One region of the Kitasatospora sp. NPDC090308 genome, then DNA from elsewhere that is predicted to be linked to it. Evidence: predicted binding sites of a transcription regulator. Region 1 holds the regulator's gene; the other holds the start of a gene.
The links. The regulator HspR, encoded in region 1, represses chaperone genes until heat shock. The targets are predictions, from matches to a motif close to TTGAGNNNNNNNNNCTCAA.

Region 1 (9,306 bases):
TCCACTGGCACGGCCTCGACAGCCGCACCCTCACCCGCGCCATCACCGAACGGGTCGGCCGCCTGCTCGCCCAGGGCCTCACCCAGCGCGCCGTCGCCACCCGCCTGGGCCTGTCCGAGCGCACCGTCGCCGGGCACATCTCCCGCCTGCGCGACCTGCACGGGGCCGGCACCCTGTTCCAGCTCGGCTGGCTGATGAGAGGCGGCGGCGGACGTGGCTGACCCGACCCCCGCCACCGCCCCCGCCGCCTCGGCCTGCGGGCCGATCGACGCGCAGGCGTGGCGCCTCTACCTGGACGTCCTGGAAGCCGGCGGCCGGGTCGCCGCCGACGCCCTCCCCGCCCCGCAGCGGCCCGCCCTCGCCGGGCTGCTGCGCACCGGCCTGCTGATGCTGGACGGCCACGACGGCTCCTACCTCGCCGTCAACCCCCGCTTCGTGGCCGACACCCTCGGCACCGAGATGAACGCCGAGGCCACCCGCCTGCTCAACCGGGCCGAACGCCTGGCCGCCGACCTCGAACCGCTGATCGCCGCCTACGACAGCGTGCCCCGCCCGGCCGGGCCCGTCCCCGCCGACCTCCAGATCACCGGACGCGAGCACATCCGCCAGCGGATCGCCCAACTCGGCTCCGCCTGCCGGGAGGAGGCCCTGACCTCGCAGCCCGGACAGCCGCTGCCCGCCGCCCTGGAACTGTCCCTGCGCCAGGAACTGCCGGTCCTGCGCCGCGGCTGCCGCATCCTCACCCTCTACCAGCCGACCGTGCTCACCGAGCCCGCCGTGATCCGCTACGCCGCCACCGTCACCAGGGCCGGCGGCGAGGTCCGGCTGCTCGACGAGCCCTTCCAGCGCGCCCTGGTCTTCGACCGGGCCACCGCCGTGGTGCCCGCCGCCGAGGACTTCTCCCGGGCCGCGGTGCTCTCCGACCCCGCCACCGTGGGCATGATCGTCGCCAACTTCGAACGCGACTGGGCCCGCGCCGAACGCGTCCCCTGGCACAGCCTCCTGGACAGCGACCCCACCCGGACCGCCTCCGCCCAGGTCGGCCGCCTGCTGGCCGCCGGCCTGACCCAGAAGGCGATCGCCTCCCGCCTGGGCCTGTCCGAGCGCACCGTCGCCGGCCACATCTCCCGCCTGCGCGACCTGCACGGCGCCGAGACGCTCTTCCAACTCGGCTGGCTGATGCGGCGGGAGAAGCCAGGTGCCTGACACCCCGCCGCCCCGGCCCGGACCCGCCCCCCTCCCCGCGCGGCTGCTCGCCCTCGGGCCGCCGGTCCAGCACGATGGGAGCGAGCGGCCCACCGCCGTCGACCCGCGCACCGCCACCGGCCGGCCGGTGCGGGAGGGAACGAGGTGAACCCCCTGCTGAGCGACGCCGAACGCGCCCTGTACCGCGAAGTCCTCGCCCGGGGCGGCCGGATGATGTTCCGCGAGGCGGCGCGGCTGGACGCGGACGCCGTGCACCGCCTGGTCGAGTTCGGACTGCTGGTGCACCACGCCGTCGACGAGTCGCTGACCGCCGTCAGCCCGCGCACCGCCGTCGGCCGGCTCGGCGCCCGGATGCGGGCCGAGGGGGCCGGGCTGCTGCTGCGGGCCGAGGAGACGCCCGCGCTGCTCGAACCGCTCAGCCTGGCCTACGAGTCGGCGCTCGGCCGGGACGACCGCTCCAGCGTGGTGCACCACGTCCGGGACGTGGAGCAGATCCGGCACGGCATCCTCCAGGTCGAGTCCGAGACGCGCGAGGAGATCCTGGCCGCCCAGCCCGGCGGCGCCCGGCCGCGGCAGTTCCTGCAGCAGTCCCTCGAACTCACCCGGACCCACCTGGACGCCGGCATCGCCCTGCGCACCCTCTACGCGCCCGGCGCGCTCGCCGACCCGCCCACCGCCTCCTACGCGGCCGACGTCACCGACCTAGGCGAACGCATCCGGGTCCTGGACGAGCCGTTCACCCGGCTGCTGGTCTTCGACCGCAAGGTGGCCGTCATCCCGGCCGCCGCCGACCACTCCAGCGCCGCCTTCGTCGAGGACCCGGCCCTGGTCGCCCTGCTGGTCGAGCGCTTCGAGCGCGACTGGGCCCGCGCCGCGACCGTCGACTGGCACGCCGCCGCCGGCCGCCCGCGCGGGACGGGCGTGCCGCCCGAACTCACCGACCTGCTGGCCGCGGGCCTGACCCAGCGGGCGATCGCCTCCCGGCTGGGGCTCTCGGAGCGGACGGTGGCCGGGCACATCGCCCGGCTGCGGGAGTTCTACGATGCGGAGACCCTGTTCCAGCTGGGCTGGCAGCTGCGCGGGGCGTCCGGACGACCCGCCGCGCCGCCGGGGGCAGCGCCCCGTGCGGACGGCTGAGAAGGAGCGGGACCCGTGAGCGAGGCGAACCCGGTCGCCCTGCCGAGCGAGGCGGAGCGGCGGCTCTACCAGCAGGTCCTGGACCAGGGCGGGCGGGTGGCGTTCCGCGAGGCGGTCGAGCAGGACCCGGCCGGGGTGCTGCGGCTGCTGGAGCTCGGGCTGCTGGTGCACGACGCCGCCGCGCAGGTGCTGACGGCGGCCGACCCGCGGGCGGTCGGCGACCGGATCAGCGCCCGACTGCGCGCCGAGGGCACCCGGATGCTGCTGCGCGCGGAGGAGCTGCCCGCGCTGCTGGAGGACCTCACCCACGCCTACGACGCGACCCCGCGCCGGGCCGACCGCTCCAGCGTGGTGCAGCACGTCGAGCGGACCGAGCAGATCCGGCAGCGCGTCCGACGGCTGGCGGACGGGGCGCGCGAGGAGGAGCTGGCCCTGCACCCCGGCGGGGCCGGGTCGACCCCCCTGCTGGACCGGTCGCCGGAGCGCACCCGCCGCTTCCTGGAGCGCGGGGCGGCCGTCCGCACCGTCCACGAGCCGGCCGCGCTGCTGGACGGGCCGACGGTGCGCTGGGCGGAGAGGGTGACCGGCTGGGGCGGCCGGTTCCGCACCTTGAGCGAACCGTTCAGCAGGCTGCTGGTCTTCGACCGCCGGATCGCCGTCGTCCCGGCGTCGGTCGACGACTCCAGTGCCGCCTTCATCGAGGACCCGGCGGTGGTCGCGTTCCTGGTCGCCGCCTTCGAGCGGGACTGGGAGCGGGCCGAGCGGGTCCAGTGGCGCTCCGCCGAGCACGGGGGCGCGGACGAGAGCGCGGTGCCGGTCCACGAGCAGGTGGGCCGGCTGCTCGCCCAGGGCCTGACCCAGAAGGCCGTCGCCTCCCGGCTGGGCCTCGGCGAGCGGACCGTCGCCGCGCACATCTCCCGGCTGCGCGAACTCCACGGCGCGGAGACCCTCTTCCAGCTGGGCTGGCGGATGCGGGGAGCCGGGTGACCGGGGGAGCGGACGGGCGGGCGGGCGGGCCGGTGGCGCGGGGCGGACGGGCCGTCAGCCGGTGGCGATCTCCGGGGACCAGAAGCCGTACGGGCCGGCGTGCTCGCGGCGCGGCCGCGGGAACTGGTCGCCGGGCGCGGTCCAGAAGCCGCCGCGCAGCGACAGCGCCATCCCGGCCCAGTCCAGCGCGGTCTCCACGGTGTGGTGCAGCGCCTCCTGCGACCAGGTGTCGTCGAAGACCAGCGGCAGCACCGGCGAGACCTGCTCGATGGTGGCGATCAGCGGGTTGTGCGTGATCGCCTCGTCCACCAGCAGCACGATCGGCTTGCGCAGCGCCGACGCCCACCCGAGCTCCAGGCTCACCCCGGCCGACAGCGGGGCGCCCACGTACGCAAAGACCAGGTCCGCGCTCTGCATCGCCCGGAAGTCCGACGGCACCCGCTGCTCCGGCGCCCGTCCGGCCACCGTCCACGCGTCGCTGTGGTGCGCGCTGTACACCGCGGCCCCGCTGTCCAGCAGCGTGCTGCGCAGCGTGGTCAGCCTGGTCCGGCTGGCCAGCGTCACCACACTGTCCGCCGGGCCGGTCAGCCGCATCAGCGGCGCGGCCAGGAACACGCGTGCGCGGCGCCCCTCGGCGCGGTGTTGCAGGTGGTGCTCACTCATGTCGACTCCGGGTGTGGTGATTCGGCCGTCGGGTCCGATGCCCCCTGTCCGTCGGAACGGCGGTTGAGGACCCGGAGATTGCCGCACTCCGGGTTCGGCGGCCGGTGCGGTGGACGCGCTGGATTGTGCTACTGCGGTTACGACTAGCTGATCGTCCATCGCCGGGTGTCAACGAGTCCACTGGCGCACGGTGGCATCTGGCTGCCTGGCGGATAGATGACACCTCGGGCCGCGGCCCCCGTTCGTGCGCGCCGACATGCACATTTCAGCGACCGATCCCCGGCATGTTGAGGGGGGTGGGGTGACGTGAGGGCGGTTGATGGGGAATCATATGTCGGAAATTGGTGCGGCCATCGTTCGAGCGGGCGATGCTCGCGATGGATTTGTCCCGAAAGGAGTGATGTTGTGCTGAAGGTCCGTCGTATCCTGATCGCGGCTGTTCTGCTGGGCATCACTGTGTTTCTCGGAGCCGGCCCGGCGAGCGCGGACTCCTACTGGAGCGCCTCCGAGACCACTGTGGTGCAGAAGGCCCTCGTGGCGGACATGGACAGCCACTGGTAGGCCCCGGCGTCGAGGGGCCGCCGAGCTCAGCCCGTCGGCCCCTCGGCCTGTGCGATCTTCCACCCGAGCTGGAAGAGCGTCTCCACCCCGTACTCCTCGCGCATTTCGGCGATGTGGCGGGCGAGGGTGCGCTCGCTGAGGCCGATGCGCCGGGCGATCGTGCGGTGCGCGATGCCCTCCAGCATCATGCGGACGATTTGCTTGCGCATGCTGGACACCACCTGCGGCGGTATTTCGTGGCCGCCGGTGAAGGGGATGGCCCGCTCCCACTGACTGTGGAAGACGCCCACGATGTAGTCGATGACGGCGTCGTCCCGGACGAAGGCCGCGCGGTCCCGGTTCTGCTCGTCGCCGACGGTTATCACGGCGACCTTCCGGTCGATCACGATCAGCTTGGCGAAGGCCTCGTCCAGTGTTCTCACCTGGCAACCTTCTTGGGTCACCGCCTGGACGTAGCTGATCGTCGGGTTCGAATAGCGGGCGCTCGGCTGGTAGATGGTCCTGATCGTCCCGCCGCGTTCCACGAATTCCATATCGCGGGCGATCGCTATCTTCAGGGCGTCCTCGCCGCGGCCGCCGCCGGGTTGTGCCGTGAGCATTTCATTCGACGCGCTGGCCATGATCGCCGCCAGGTTTTCGTTGATGTTCCCCCGGCCCTGGACGTATTCGATGGCGCCGCCGGATTCGGGGTGCGCGATGTAGGCCAGGTACTCCTGGTGGAGTTCCTGCAGGGCCTGGGTGGTCGCCATCGAGCGGTGCAGGATTCTGGTGGCTTCCAGCTGGAAGCCCAGTGACAATGCCTCGGCCAGCTGCTGGGGGTCCTTCACCGCGTACGTCCCGGCCGGGCCCACCTCGGGCTGCAGGAGTCCGACGTCCAGCAGTTCGTGCAGCGCGGGGTCGTCCCGGTCGGCGGGGAGGGCGTGGCGCCCGGTCAGCTTCCCGCCGCTCTGCACGGCCCGGGTGTAGAGGGCCCGGGCCTCGGGGGAAAGGCCAGGGGCTGCGGCGGGGTTCCTCCGCTCAGTGCTCATGTCCATGACTCCTTGCCTGAGCTGGGGCCTTTGGTGGATCCGGCGCGTGCCCTCCGGCCCGCATCATAGAGCGAAGGTCTCCCGATCCCCCTCGGATTACCGGACTGCGGACAGGCGGGCGGCGCTCCGGAAAAGAACTCTGACAGGACGCGGAAGCCGCCGGCACCCCCCGAACGGGAGGGGTGTCGGCGGCTCGGTGCCGGACGCTCAGCGCTTGGGCCGCCAGACCACCAGCGCGCTGGACTGCTGGACCTGCTGGTAGGGGACCAGGTCGCGCCGGTAGGAGGCGTGCACGGCGGCCTCGCGCTGCTGGAGGGTGGCGGCGGCGCCCTCCAGGGCGTCGACCAGTTCGGTGACGCGGGACTGCAGGGCGGCGACCTGGTTCTCCAGCTCGATGATCCGCTTGATCCCGGCCAGGTTGATGCCCTCGTCCTGGGAGAGCCGCTGGACCTCGCGCAGCTGCTGGATGTCCCGGGCGGAGTAGCGGCGGCCGCGGCCGGCGGTGCGGTCGGGGCTGACCAGGCCGAGGCGGTCGTACTGGCGGAGGGTCTGCGGGTGCAGCCCGGAGAGTTCGGCGGCGACCGAGATGACGTAGACCGGGGTGTCCTCGGTGAGCACGTACGGCGGGGCGGCGGCGCGGGGGCGACCGCCGCCGGGCAGGCCCTCGCCCAGGCCGGGGCCGGGGCCGATCCGGCCGGTGCCGTCGCGGCTGCTGTCGGGATGGGGACTCATCGGGGTCTCACGCTCCCTCCGCCGCCTTGAACAGGGCGGCTCGCGGGTCGTCCGAGGCGGTGGCCTCGCGGTACTGCTCCAGTGCGGTCAGCGCGTCTCCGTCGACGTGCTTGGGCACCGAGACCTCCACGGTGACCAGCAGGTCGCCGCGGGTGCCGTCCTTGCGGGTGGCGCCCTTGCCCCGGGCCCGCATGGTCAGGCCGTTGGCGCTGCCGGGCGGCAGCTTGAGCTTCACGGCCGGACCGTTCAGGGTCGGCACCTCGATGGTGCCGCCCAGCGCGGCTTCGGGGAAGCTCACCGGCACGGTCACCGTGAGGTTGTCGCCCTTGCGCCCGAACACCGGGTGCGGGTCGACGTGCACCGTGACGTACAGGTCTCCGGGCTGGCCGCCGCGCTCGCCCTGGGCGCCCTTGCCCTTGAGCCGGATCCGCTGGCCGTCCTGCACCCCGGCCGGGATGCGCACCTGCATGGTCCGGGCCGAGGAGGCCCGGCCGCTGCCGTGGCAGACGGTGCACGGGTCGTCGACGATCATGCCGCGGCCCTTGCAGTCCCGGCAGGGCTCGGAGAGCGCGAAGGCGCCCTGGCCCCGGCTGACGGTGCCCGCGCCGACGCAGGTCGGGCAGACCCGCGGGGTGGTGCCGGCCTTGGCGCCCGTCCCGGCGCAGGCGCGGCAGGCGGCCTGGGAGGTCATCCGCAGCGGCACCGTCGCGCCGTCCACGGCCTCCTCGAAGTTCAGCGTGACCTCGGTCTCGACGTCGGCCCCGCGGCGCGGCTGGGCGGTCTGCCGACCGCCGCGGTTGAACAGGCCGCCGAACACGTCGCCGATCCCGCCGCCGCCCGAGCCGCTCCCGCCGTTGAAGAGGTCGCCGAAGTCGAAGCCCCCGGCCGCGCCCGCCCCGCCGGGCCGGAAGCCGCCGCCCGCGAACAGCGAGCGGGCCTCGTCGTACTCCTTGCGGCGCTTCTCGTCGGAGAGCACGTCGTACGCCTCGGAGATGTCCTTGAAGCGCTCCTCGGCCTTGGCGTCGCCCTTGTTCGCGTCCGGGTGGAACTCGCGGGCCAGCTTGCGGTACGTCTTCTTGATCTCTGCGGCGGTGGCGTCCTTGGGCACGCCGAGGACCTTGTAGTAGTCCTTCTCCACGTAGTCCTTAGCGCTCATGGCCTTTGACCGCCACCTCCCGGAATCCCGAAGTTCTGTTGCCTGCCGGCACCGCGCGGTGCGGTGCCGTGATACGGCGCTGCGGAGCCGGCCGTCGTACTGGACGACGTACGACTCCGCAGCGCACGGGGACTCTACTCAGCTGTCGGACGGGCCGTCAGCCTGGTCGCCGTCCGGCTCGCCGGTGGTCTGGGTGCCCGGCTGGGGCTCCGCGACCGCGACCATCGCCGGGCGGATGATCCGCTCGCCGATCCGGTACCCGGGCTGGAGGATCTGCACGCAGGTGTCCTCCGTCACGTCCGACGAGTAACTGTGCATCAGCGCCTCGTGGATGGTCGGGTCGAAGGGCTCGCCCTCCTTGCCGAACTGCTGCAGCCCGAGCTTGGCGACGACCGTCTCCAGCGACTCGGCGACCGACTTGAAGCCGCCCGTCACCTCGCCGTGCTCGCGGGCCCGGCCGATGTCGTCCAGCACCGGGATCAGCGACTCCAGGATGCTGGAGACCGCGATCTCCCGGACGGTGGCCCGGTCGCGCTCGACCCGCTTGCGGTAGTTCTGGTACTCGGCCTGGAGCCGCTGCAGGTCGGCGGTGCGCTCGCCGGCCTCGCGCTTGGCGGCGGCCAGTTCGTCGGCACCCGCACCCGCGACGGCCTCCTCGGCTGCCTTGAGCACGGCCTCCTCGGCGGCGGAGTCGTCGCCGGGCTGCTCGCCCTGCGGCTTCTCCGTCATGCCGCACCGCCCTTGGGCTTCTCGTCGTCGACGATCTCGGCGTCGACCACGTCGTCCTCCTTCGGGCCCGCCTCGCCGGCCCCGGCCGCGCCGGCCGCCGCGCCCGCGCCGTCGGCCTGCGCGTACAGCGCCGCGCCGAGCTTCTGGGCGGTGGTGGAGACCTTCTCGGTGGCGGTGCGGATGGCCGCGACGTCCTCGCCCTTGAGGGTCTCCTTGAGCTCGCCGATGGCGGTCTCGACCTCGGTCTTGACGTCCGCCGGGAGCTTGTCCGCGTTGTCCGCGATGAACTTCTCGGTCGAGTAGACGAGCTGCTCGCCCTGGTTGCGGGTCTCGACGGCCTCGCGGCGCTTGGTGTCCTCCTCCGCGTAGCGCTCGGCCTCCTCGCGCATGCGGTTGACCTCGTCCTTCGGCAGCGAGGAGCCGCCGGTGACGGTCATCTTCTGCTCCTTGCCGGTGCCGAGGTCCTTCGCGGCCACGTGCATGATGCCGTTGGCGTCGATGTCGAAGGTGACCTCGATCTGCGGCAGGCCGCGCGGGGCCGGCGGCAGGCCGGTCAGCTCGAACATGCCGAGCTTCTTGTTGTACGCCGCGATCTCGCGCTCGCCCTGGTAGACCTGGATCTGCACGGAGGGCTGGTTGTCCTCGGCGGTGGTGAAGATCTCGGAGCGCTTGGTCGGGATCGTGGTGTTGCGCTCGATCAGCTTGGTCATGATGCCGCCCTTGGTCTCGATGCCGAGGGACAGCGGGGTGACGTCGAGCAGCAGGACGTCCTTGACCTCGCCCTTGAGGACACCGGCCTGCAGGGAGGCGCCGATGGCGACGACCTCGTCCGGGTTGACGCCCTTGTTGGCGTCCTTGCCGCCGGTCAGCTCCTTGACGAGCTCGGCGACGGCCGGCATGCGGGTCGAGCCGCCGACCAGGACCACGTGGTCGATCTCGGACAGCTGGATGCCGGCGTCCTTGATCACGTTGTGGAACGGGACCTTGCAGCGGTCCAGCAGGTCCGAGGTGAGCTGCTGGAACTGCGAGCGGGTGAGCTTCTCGTCCAGGTGCAGCGGGCCCTCGGCGGAGGCCGTGATGTAGGGCAGATTGATCGAGGTCTCGGAG
Region 2 (9,306 bases), on a different contig from region 1:
AACTTGCCGGAGGTGATGACCACCTTGCGGACCTGCGCCGGGTCGACCGTGCTGTCCCCGATCACCGGGCGGAACGAGCCGCTCAGGAACTCGGAGGTGGCGGACGCCGCGGCCTTCAGGCGCAGCATCGACTTCGGGGTGAAGACGATGAGCGGCTTGTGGTGCGGGTTGTGCGCCTGCCAGCGCAGCAGGTGGAAGTAGTTCGACGGCAGGGTCGGCATGGCGACCGTCATGTTGTCCTGCGCGCACAGCTGCAGGAAGCGCTCCGGGCGGGCGGACGAGTGGTCCGGGCCCTGGCCCTCCATGCCGTGCGGCAGCAGCAGGGTGACGCCGGAGTGCTGGCCCCACTTCTGCTCGGCCGACGCGATGTACTCGTCGACCATGGTCTGCGCGCCGTTGACGAAGTCGCCGAACTGCGCCTCCCACATGACCAGCGCGTTGGGGCGGGTCAGCGAGTAGCCGTACTCGAAGCCCATCGCCGCGTACTCGCTGAGCAGCGAGTCGTAGACGGTGAACCGGGCCTGGTCCTCGGTCAGGTACATCAGCGGGGTGTAGTCCTCGCCGGTGTTCCGGTCGATCAGCACCGCGTGGCGCTGGCCGAAGGTGCCGCGGCGGGAGTCCTGGCCGGCCAGCCGGACCGGGTGGCCCTCCATCAGCAGCGAGCCGATGGCGAGCGCCTCGCCGGTGGCCCAGTCGATGGTGTTGTCCTCGACCGAGGCGGCGCGGCGCTGCAACTGCGGCAGCAGGCGCGGGTGCACGGTCAGCCAGTCCGGCAGGTTGACCTGCGAGGCGGCGATCCGCTTGACCATCTCGGCGGAGATGCCGGTCTGGATGGAGACCGGGAAGTCCGCGACCGGGCGGCCGGCCTCGGCCTGGGCCGGGGCGGCGACGGCCTCGCGGACCTCGGCGAACACCTTCTCCAGCTGGCCCTGGAAGTCCTGCAGCGCCTGCTCGGCCTCTTCCATGGTGATGTCGCCGCGACCGATCAGCGCCTCGGTGTAGAGCTTGCGCACCGAGCGCTTCTTGTCGATCAGGTCGTACATCAGCGGCTGGGTGAACGACGGGTTGTCGGCCTCGTTGTGACCGCGGCGGCGGTAGCAGATGAGGTCGATCACGACGTCCTTGTGGAACTGCTGGCGGAACTCGAAGGCCAGCCGCGCGACGCGGACCACGGCTTCCGGGTCGTCGCCGTTCACGTGGAAGATCGGGGCCTCGATCATCCGGGCCACGTCGGTGCAGTACATCGAGGAGCGCGAGGAGGCCGGGGCGGCGGTGAAGCCGACCTGGTTGTTGACCACGATGTGCACGGTGCCGCCGGTGCGGTAGCCGCGCAGCTGCGACATGTTCAGGGTCTCCGCGACCACGCCCTGGCCCGCGAAGGCCGCGTCGCCGTGGATCTGGATCGGCAGCACCGGGAAGGTGGTGCCGCCGAAGTCCAGGATGTCCTGCTTGGCGCGGGCGATGCCCTCGACGACCGGGTCGACGGTCTCCAGGTGCGAGGGGTTGGCGGCCAGCGACACCTTGATGGTCTCGCCGTCCAGGCCGGTGAAGGTGCCCTCGGAGCCCAGGTGGTACTTCACGTCGCCGGAGCCGTGCATCGACTTCGGGTCGAGGTTGCCCTCGAACTCGCCGAAGATCTTGCCGAACGGCTTGCCGACGATGTTCGCCAGCACGTTCAGCCGGCCGCGGTGGGCCATGCCGATGACGGCCTCGTCGAGGCGGTGCTCGGCGGCGGCGTCGATGGTGGCGTCCAGCAGCGGGATGAGCGACTCGCCGCCCTCCAGCGAGAAGCGCTTCTGCCCGACGTACTTGGTCTGCAGGAAGGTCTCGAACGCCTCGGCCGAGTTCAGCCGGCGCAGGATGCGCAGCTGCTCCTCGCGCTCCGGCTTGGTGTACGGCTTCTCCAGGCGCTCCTGCAGCCAGGTGCGCTGCGCCGGGTCCTGGATGTGCATGTACTCGATGCCGACGGTGCGGCAGTAGGTGTTGCGCAGCAGGCCGAGGATGTCGCGGAGCTTCATCATCTTCTGGCCGCCGAAGCCGCCGACCGCGAACTCGCGCTCCAGGTCCCACAGGGTGAGGCCGTGCGAGACGACGTCCAGGTCGGGGTGCTTGCGCTGCATGTACTCCAGCGGGTCGGTGTCGGCCATCAGGTGGCCGCGGACCCGGTAGGAGTGGATCAGCTCGATGACCCGGGCGGTCTTGTTGACCTCGTCGTCGTGGGTGGTGGCCACGTCGGTGGCCCAGCGCACCGGCTCGTACGGGATCCGCAGGGACTCGAACACCTCGTCGTAGAAGTTGTTCGCGCCCAGCAGCAGCTGGTGGATCGAGCGCAGGAACTCGCCCGAGGCCGCGCCCTGGATGACCCGGTGGTCGTAGGTCGAGGTCAGGGTCATGGTCTTGGAGATGCCCAGGCGGGCCAGCGTCTCCTGGGAGGAGCCCTGGAACTCGGCCGGGTACTCCATGGCGCCGACGCCGACGATGGTGCCCTGGTTCTGCATCAGGCGCGGCACCGAGTGCACGGTGCCGATGCCGCCGGGGTTGGTCAGCGAGATCGTGACGCCGGTGAAGTCGTCCATGGTCAGCTTGTTGGCGCGGGCCCGGCGGACGATGTCCTCGTAGGCCTGCCAGAAGCCGAAGAAGTCGAGCGTCTCGGCCTTCTTGATGGCCGCGACGACCAGCTGGCGGTCGCCGTTCGGCTTGACCAGGTCGATGGCGAGGCCCAGGTTCACGTGCTCGGGCTTCACCAGGTAGGACTTGCCGTCCTCCACCTTGTAGCTGTGGTTCATGCCGGGGTTGGCCTTCACGGCCTGGACCAGCGCGTAGCCGATCAGGTGGGTGAAGGACACCTTGCCGCCGCGGGCCCGCTGCAGGTGGTTGTTGATGACGATGCGGTTGTCGATCAGCAGCTTCGCCGGCACGGCGCGCACCGAGGTGGCGGTCGGAACCTCCAGCGAGGCGTCCATGTTGGACGCCACGGCCTTGGCCGGGCCGCGCAGCTGGACCAGCTCGGGGCCCTCCGCGGCGGCCTTCGCGGGCGCGGCGGCGGCCGGGGCCGCCGCCTTCGGCGCGGGCGGCGCGGCGGGGGCGGCCGGGAGCGGCGCGGGAGCGGCCACCGGCTGCGCGGGCGCCGGCGCGACGGGCGCGGGGGCGACGGGCGCGGCCGGAGCTGCGGCAACGGGAGCGGCAACGGGGGTCGGCTGGGCGCCGACCGGAGTTGCGGCCTGGGTCACTGGAGTCACCTCGGTACCGGGCTTGTAGTCGGCGAAAAAGTCCCACCAGGCACGGTCGACCGAGGCCGGGTCCTGGAGGTACTGCTGGTAGATCTCGTCGACGAGCCACTCATTGGGGCCGAAGCCAGTGGAGCTTGCCGAGCTGGGGGTTTCTTGGTGTGGCGACACGGGGCAACCGCCCTCTTCCGCTTCCTTTTGGGATGGTGGACAGCGGGGATTAAGGCTACGCCTCCGACCAGTGATCGCGCAGTCCCCGGTGGTCAGGCGTCGCCCAGATCACATCGCTGAGCTGGTTTTTGGCTGAATCCGAGCGTTAGAGATGCCGGAAATCAGGGAACTCGGCCCCTGATCGGTCGTGGTCATACCGGCGGAAAATCGGACGAACCAGTGGTCTGGACCATTTTACGGCCCGGGCCGGGGACCGGCACCGAGCAGCCCGGCCCCGGTCTGTACCGATTGCGCCACAGTCTCAGGCCGGCACCGGCGTCCCACCCGGGAGGGTGACCTCGATCCGGCAGCCCGCGGCCGCCTCCGCCACCCGGATCCGGCCGCCGTGCAGGTCCACCGCCCAGCGCGCGATCGCCAGCCCCAGGCCCGTCCCGCCGTCGCTGCCCGGCCCCAGCGCGGTCGGCGAACCGCTGCGGCCGAACCGCTCGAAGACCCGCTCGCGGTCCGCCGCCGGGATGCCAGGACCCTGGTCCTCGACCTCCAGCAGCAGCCCGCCGCCCTCCGCCGCCCGGGCCCGCACCGTCACGGTGCCCCCGGCCGGCGAGTGCTTGCAGGCGTTGTCCACCAGGTTGGCCACCACCTGGTGCAGCCGCTCCGCGTCCGCCACCGCCGCCAGGTCGGCCGGCTGCACGTCCAGCGCCAGCCGGACGTCCTCGCGCCGGGCGTACGCGCCGCCCGCCGTCGCGCCGTCCACCGTCACCCCGCGCAGCACCCCGTCCAGGAACGGGCCGACCCGGAACGGGCGGGAGTCCAGCGGGACCACGCCGTCGTCCAGCTTCGACAGGTCCAGCAGGTGGGTGACCAGCCGGCCCAGCCGCTCGGTCTGCTCCAGCGCGGTGCCCAGGTTCTTCGGGTCCGGCTTCACCACGCCGTCCACCACGTTCTCCAGCAGGCCGCGCAGCGCCGCGATCGGCGTGCGCAGCTCGTGCGAGACGTTGGCGATCAGCTCGCGGCGGTGCCGGTCGGCGGCCTCCAGGTCGCCCGCCATCCGGTTGAAGGTGTCGGCCAGTTCGCCGATCTCGTCCCGCGAGGACACCTCGACCCGGGCGCTGTAGTCGCCCTCCGCCATCGACCGCGCCGCCGCCGTCATGTCGCGCAGCGGCGCCGTCAGGCCGTTCGCCAGGAACTGCATGAACAGCAGCGAGGCGATCAGCGAGAAGATCATGATCAGCCGGATCTGGGTCTCCGAGCGGATCGCCACCACCACCATCCCGGTGGCCAGCACCACCGAGACGACCACCAGCATGGCCAGCTTGCCCTTGATCGACCGGACCGGGTCGAACGGGCGGATGTCGGCCCACACCCGGTGCGCGGCGCGCGCCGCGAGCGAGGGCCGGGGCCGGGGGGAAGCCGGTTCGGCTTCCCCGTTGCGTTGCTGCGGAAAGGTCATGGTGTCCCTGCGACTCGTGCTCGGGGCGGGGCGGGGGCAGCCGCGCGGGCCCGCGGGCCCGGGACCGGCGGGGCCCGGTCAGGACAGCGGGGCCTCCAGCGCGTACCCCACGCCGTGCACCGTGCGGATCCAGCTCGCGCCGATCTTCCGGCGCAGCGCCTTCACGTGGCTGTCCACCGTGCGGGTGCCGGACGCGTCGGTCCAGTCCCACACCTCGGCCAGCAGCTGCTCGCGGGTCAGCACCGCGCGCGGCTGCGCCGCCAGGCAGGCCAGCAGGTCGAACTCGGTCGGCGTCAGGTGCACGTCGCCCGAGCCCAGCCGGACCCGGCGCTGCACGTGGTCGATCTCCAGCTCGCCGAACCGCAGCGACCCCAGCGCGGGGGTGCGGGCCGCCTGCTGGGCGCGCTCCACCCGGCGCAGCAGCACGTTCACCCGGGCCGCCAGCTCGCGCATCGAGAACGGCTTGGTCATGTAGTCGTCCGCGCCGACGCCCAGACCCACCAGCAGGTCCGTCTCGTCGTCCCGCGCGGTCAGCATCAGCACCGGCACCGGGCGCTGCGCCTGGATCCGGCGGCACACCTCCAGGCCGTCGAAGCCCGGCAGCATGATGTCGAGCACCACCAGGTCCGGCTGCCAGGTGTGGAACCCGTCCACCGCGCCCGGCCCGTCGTGGGCCACCGCCACCTTGAAGCCCTCTGCTCCCAGCCGGGCCGCGATCGATTCGGCGATGGTGGGCTCGTCCTCCACGACGAGCACCCGTCGCTGGGTGCCCACCGGCCCACTGCTGATCGTCTCTTGCTGGATCTCTGTCACGGTCACGCCACCGCCCCCAGGGCTCGCGGGCCGGCCGTCCGGGGGGACGGCGGGCTCCGCTCGTAGTCGTCTTGTTCCGTCGTCGTCTTGCTTCCGCCGTGCCGTTCCGCGCGGGAGCGCCCCGTCCGCGGTCGCGGCCGGTTTGGCAGGTCCCCGCTCGGACGGGCACGGGCCGATACCTTACCCGGAGCACTTGCGAGCTGTAACGGTACGTGTGCGAGCGGCAGGTGCCGGGGCGGAGGTCTTCACAGAAGTTCCTCAGACGGCTCTCACCCGGCCCCCGTATCGTGGGCCGGACAAGGCGTTCTGGAGGCACCATGACCAGCGCGGAACTGCGTCGACGACTGATCCGCCCCGGGCTGCGGGCCGTGCCCACCCCGCGGGCCAACCCGTTCGCACTCGGTTACCTCGCGCTGCTGCTCGGCACCACCCTGTACGGGCGCCTGGGCGATCCGGAGACCGTGCACCGGCTCCAGTCGCTCTCCTCCACCGACGCGCACAACCTGCTCGTCCACCCCGCCCTCTCCCTGGTCGGCAGCGGCCTGTGGGTCGCCGGACCGGTCTGGATGCCGTACTTCTGGGCCTTCGCCCTCACCGTCGCACCCCTGGAACGACGCGTCGGCGGCCTTCGTGCCCTCGGCGTCTTCGGCGCCGGCCACGTCGCCGCGACGCTGCTCTCGCAGGCCGTCGTGGTCGCCGCGGTGGCGACCGGCCGGGCCGGGAAGGAGCTGCTCGACGCGATGGACATCGGCGTCTCGTACGGCGTCCTCGCCTCGCTGGGCGCGCTCGCCGGGCTGCTCGGCCCGGTGGGGCGGCGGACCGCGCTGGGCGCGGGCGTCGCGCTGGTCGGCCACCAGCTGGTGACCGACCCCGACCTGGTCACCTCGGTCGGCCACCCGGCGGCCCTGGCGGTGGGCGTCTCGCTCTGGCCGCTGCTGCGCGGCCGCGGGCCCCGGCCGCCGTGGCGGGCGCGGCGGGCGCGGCGGGCGCCGGCCTGGCAGGTCCGGTCCCGCCCGGAGACCGCGTCCGTCGAGGGCTGACCGCCCGTCCCCCGCGCCGTCCCCCCGTCGTCCCCCGCCGTTCCCCGTGCCCCGACCGGGGTGCGGGGTTCTCGCGCTGCGTTCACTGACGGTGAACAGCGGGTGGGGAACAATCGCGGTGCACCGAACCTTAGTCAGGTCAGCTCAACTTCACTGACTGGGGAGAGATCATGGCATCGACGTCCGTTCCACTCACCCTGCCCGTGCTGCCGCTCGACGACGAGGTAGTGCTTCCCGGCATGGTGGTTCCGTTGGAGCTCTCGAATCCCGAGGTGCGGGCCGCCGTGGAGGCGGCGCGGGCCGGGAGCGGCGGGGGCAAGCCGCAGGTGCTGCTGGTGCCGCGGCTGGACGGGTCGTACGCGGCGGTGGGCGCGCTGGCGACGGTCGAGCAGGTCGGGCGGCTGGCGGACGGCGACCCGGCGGCGCTGGTGCGGGCCGTGCGCCGGGTGCGGATCGGCGCCGGGACGACCGGGCCCGGGGCCGCGCTCTGGGTGGAGACCACGCCGTTCAAGGAGTCGGACCAGGGGCTGCCGGTGGCGGGGCGGGCGGCCGAGCTGGTCAAGGAGTACAAGGCGCTGTCGACGCAGTGGCTGCGCCGTCGCGGCGCCTGGCAGATCGTCGACCGGGTGGCCGCGATCGAGGACGTCGGCGAGCTGGCCGACCACATCGGCTACGCGCCGTTCGCGACCGCCGAGCAGAAGCTCAAGGTGCTGCTGGAGGCGGACCGCCCGGCCCGGCTGGAGTACGCGCTGGGCCTGCTGCGCGAGCACCTCGCGGAGGAGGAGGTCAACGACACCATCCGCAAGGACGTCGAGGAGGGCGTGGCCAAGCAGCAGAAGGAGTTCCTGCTGCGGCGCCAGCTGGAGGCGGTCCGCAAGGAGCTGGCCGAGCTGAACGGCGGGACGGACTCCGAGGAGGACGACTACCGGGCCCGGGTCGAGGCCGCCGCGCTGCCCGGGAAGGTCCGGGAGGCCGCGCTCAAGGAGGTCGACAAGCTGGAGCGCTCCAGCGACCAGTCGCCCGAGGGCTCCTGGATCCGCACCTGGCTGGACACCGTGCTCGAACTGCCGTGGAACGAGCGCTCCGAGGACGCGTACGACATCGCCGGGGCCCGCGCCGTGCTGGACGCGGACCACACCGGCCTGGCGGACGTGAAGGACCGGATCGTCGAGTACCTGGCCGTCCGCAAGCGCCGGGCCGACCAGGGCCTCGGGCAGATCGGCGGACGCCGGGGAGGTGCGGTGCTGGCGCTGGTCGGGCCGCCCGGCGTGGGCAAGACCTCGCTGGGCGAGTCGGTGGCGAAGGCGATGGGCCGGTCCTTCGTCCGGGTCGCGCTCGGCGGCGTGCGCGACGAGGCGGAGATCCGCGGCCACCGCCGGACGTACGTGGGCTCGATCCCGGGCCGGATCGTCCGGGCGGTCAAGGAGGCCGGGACGATGAACCCGGTGGTGCTGCTGGACGAGATCGACAAGGTCGGCTCGGACTACCGGGGCGACCCGGCGGCGGCCCTGCTGGAGGTGCTGGACCCGGCGCAGAACCACACCTTCCGGGACCACTACCTGGAGGTCGAGCTCGACCTCTCCGACGTGGTGTTCCTGGCCACCGCGAACGTGCTGGAGGCCATCCCCGAGCCGCTGCTGGACCGGATGGACCTGGTCCGCCTCGACGGCTACACCGAGGACGAGAAGGTCGCCATCGCCCGCGACCACCTGCTGCCGCGCCAGCTGGCCAAGGCGGGCCTGGGCGAGGCCGAGCTGACGGTGGACGAGCGGGCGCTGCGCAGGCTGGCCGCCGAGTACACCCGGGAGGCGGGCGTCCGGAACCTGGAGCGGGCGATCGCGCGCATCCTGCGCAAGGTCGCCGCCCAGGTCGAGCTGGGCGAGCGCGAGCTGCCCGCCGCGGTCGGCCCGGACGACCTGCGGGCCCTGCTGGGCCGGCCGCACCACGTGCCGGAGTCGGCCCAGGAGCCGGCCGAGCGCCGCACGGCGGTGCCGGGCGTGGCCACCGGGCTGGCGGTCACCGGGGCCGGCGGCGACGTCCTCTACATCGAGGCCTCGCTGGCGGACGCCGAGACCGGCTCGACCGGGCTGACCCTGACCGGCCAGCTGGGCGACGTGATGAAGGAGTCCGCGCACATCGCGCTCTCCTACCTGCGTTCGCGCGGCGCCGAGCTGGAGCTGCCGGTGACCGGGCTGCGCGAGCGGGGCATCCACCTGCACGTGCCGGCCGGCGCGGTGCCGAAGGACGGTCCGAGCGCGGGCATCACCATGACCACGGCGCTGGCCTCGCTGCTGTCCGGCCGCAAGGTGCGCACCGACGTGGCGATGACCGGCGAGGTGTCGCTGACCGGCCGGGTGCTGCCGATCGGCGGCGTCAAGCAGAAGCTGCTGGCCGCGGACCGCTCCGGGATCACCACGGTGATCATCCCGAAGCGCAACGAGGCGGACCTGGACGACGTCCCCGCCGAGGTGCTGGAGCGCCTGACGGTGCACCCGGTGTCCGACGTCCGCGAGGTGCTGCGGCTCGCCCTGGAGCCGGCCGAGGTGCTGGTGGCGGCGGCCTGACGCCCCGTCCGGCACCACCGGGGGCCCGCGGACCCGTCCGC

Region 2: lon (endopeptidase La) is a predicted target of HspR. The motif match lies at 6,831-6,849, and genes of this name have one in related genera.

Annotation. Positions count from the first base shown of each region.
Region 1 is NZ_JBIVXY010000006.1:197,246-206,551, reverse strand. Features, by position in the region: gene ACIQVD_RS16880 (LuxR family transcriptional regulator) at 1-221, shown strand, start outside; gene ACIQVD_RS16875 (LuxR C-terminal-related transcriptional regulator) at 214-1,206, shown strand; gene ACIQVD_RS16870 (LuxR family transcriptional regulator) at 1,351-2,343, shown strand; gene ACIQVD_RS16865 (LuxR C-terminal-related transcriptional regulator) at 2,359-3,330, shown strand; gene ACIQVD_RS16860 (hypothetical protein) at 3,385-3,993, opposite strand; gene ACIQVD_RS16855 (hypothetical protein) at 4,399-4,554, shown strand; gene ACIQVD_RS16850 (hypothetical protein) at 4,581-5,582, opposite strand; gene ACIQVD_RS16845 (heat shock protein transcriptional repressor HspR) at 5,790-6,314, opposite strand; gene dnaJ (molecular chaperone DnaJ) at 6,322-7,470, opposite strand; gene grpE (nucleotide exchange factor GrpE) at 7,609-8,199, opposite strand; gene dnaK (molecular chaperone DnaK) at 8,196-9,306, opposite strand, start outside.
Region 2 is NZ_JBIVXY010000002.1:624,483-633,788, forward strand. Features, by position in the region: gene ACIQVD_RS06795 (multifunctional oxoglutarate decarboxylase/oxoglutarate dehydrogenase thiamine pyrophosphate-binding subunit/dihydrolipoyllysine-residue succinyltransferase subunit) at 1-3,398, opposite strand, end outside; gene ACIQVD_RS06800 (sensor histidine kinase) at 3,700-4,848, opposite strand; gene ACIQVD_RS06805 (response regulator transcription factor) at 4,927-5,661, opposite strand; gene ACIQVD_RS06810 (rhomboid-like protein) at 5,979-6,701, shown strand; gene lon (endopeptidase La) at 6,872-9,265, shown strand.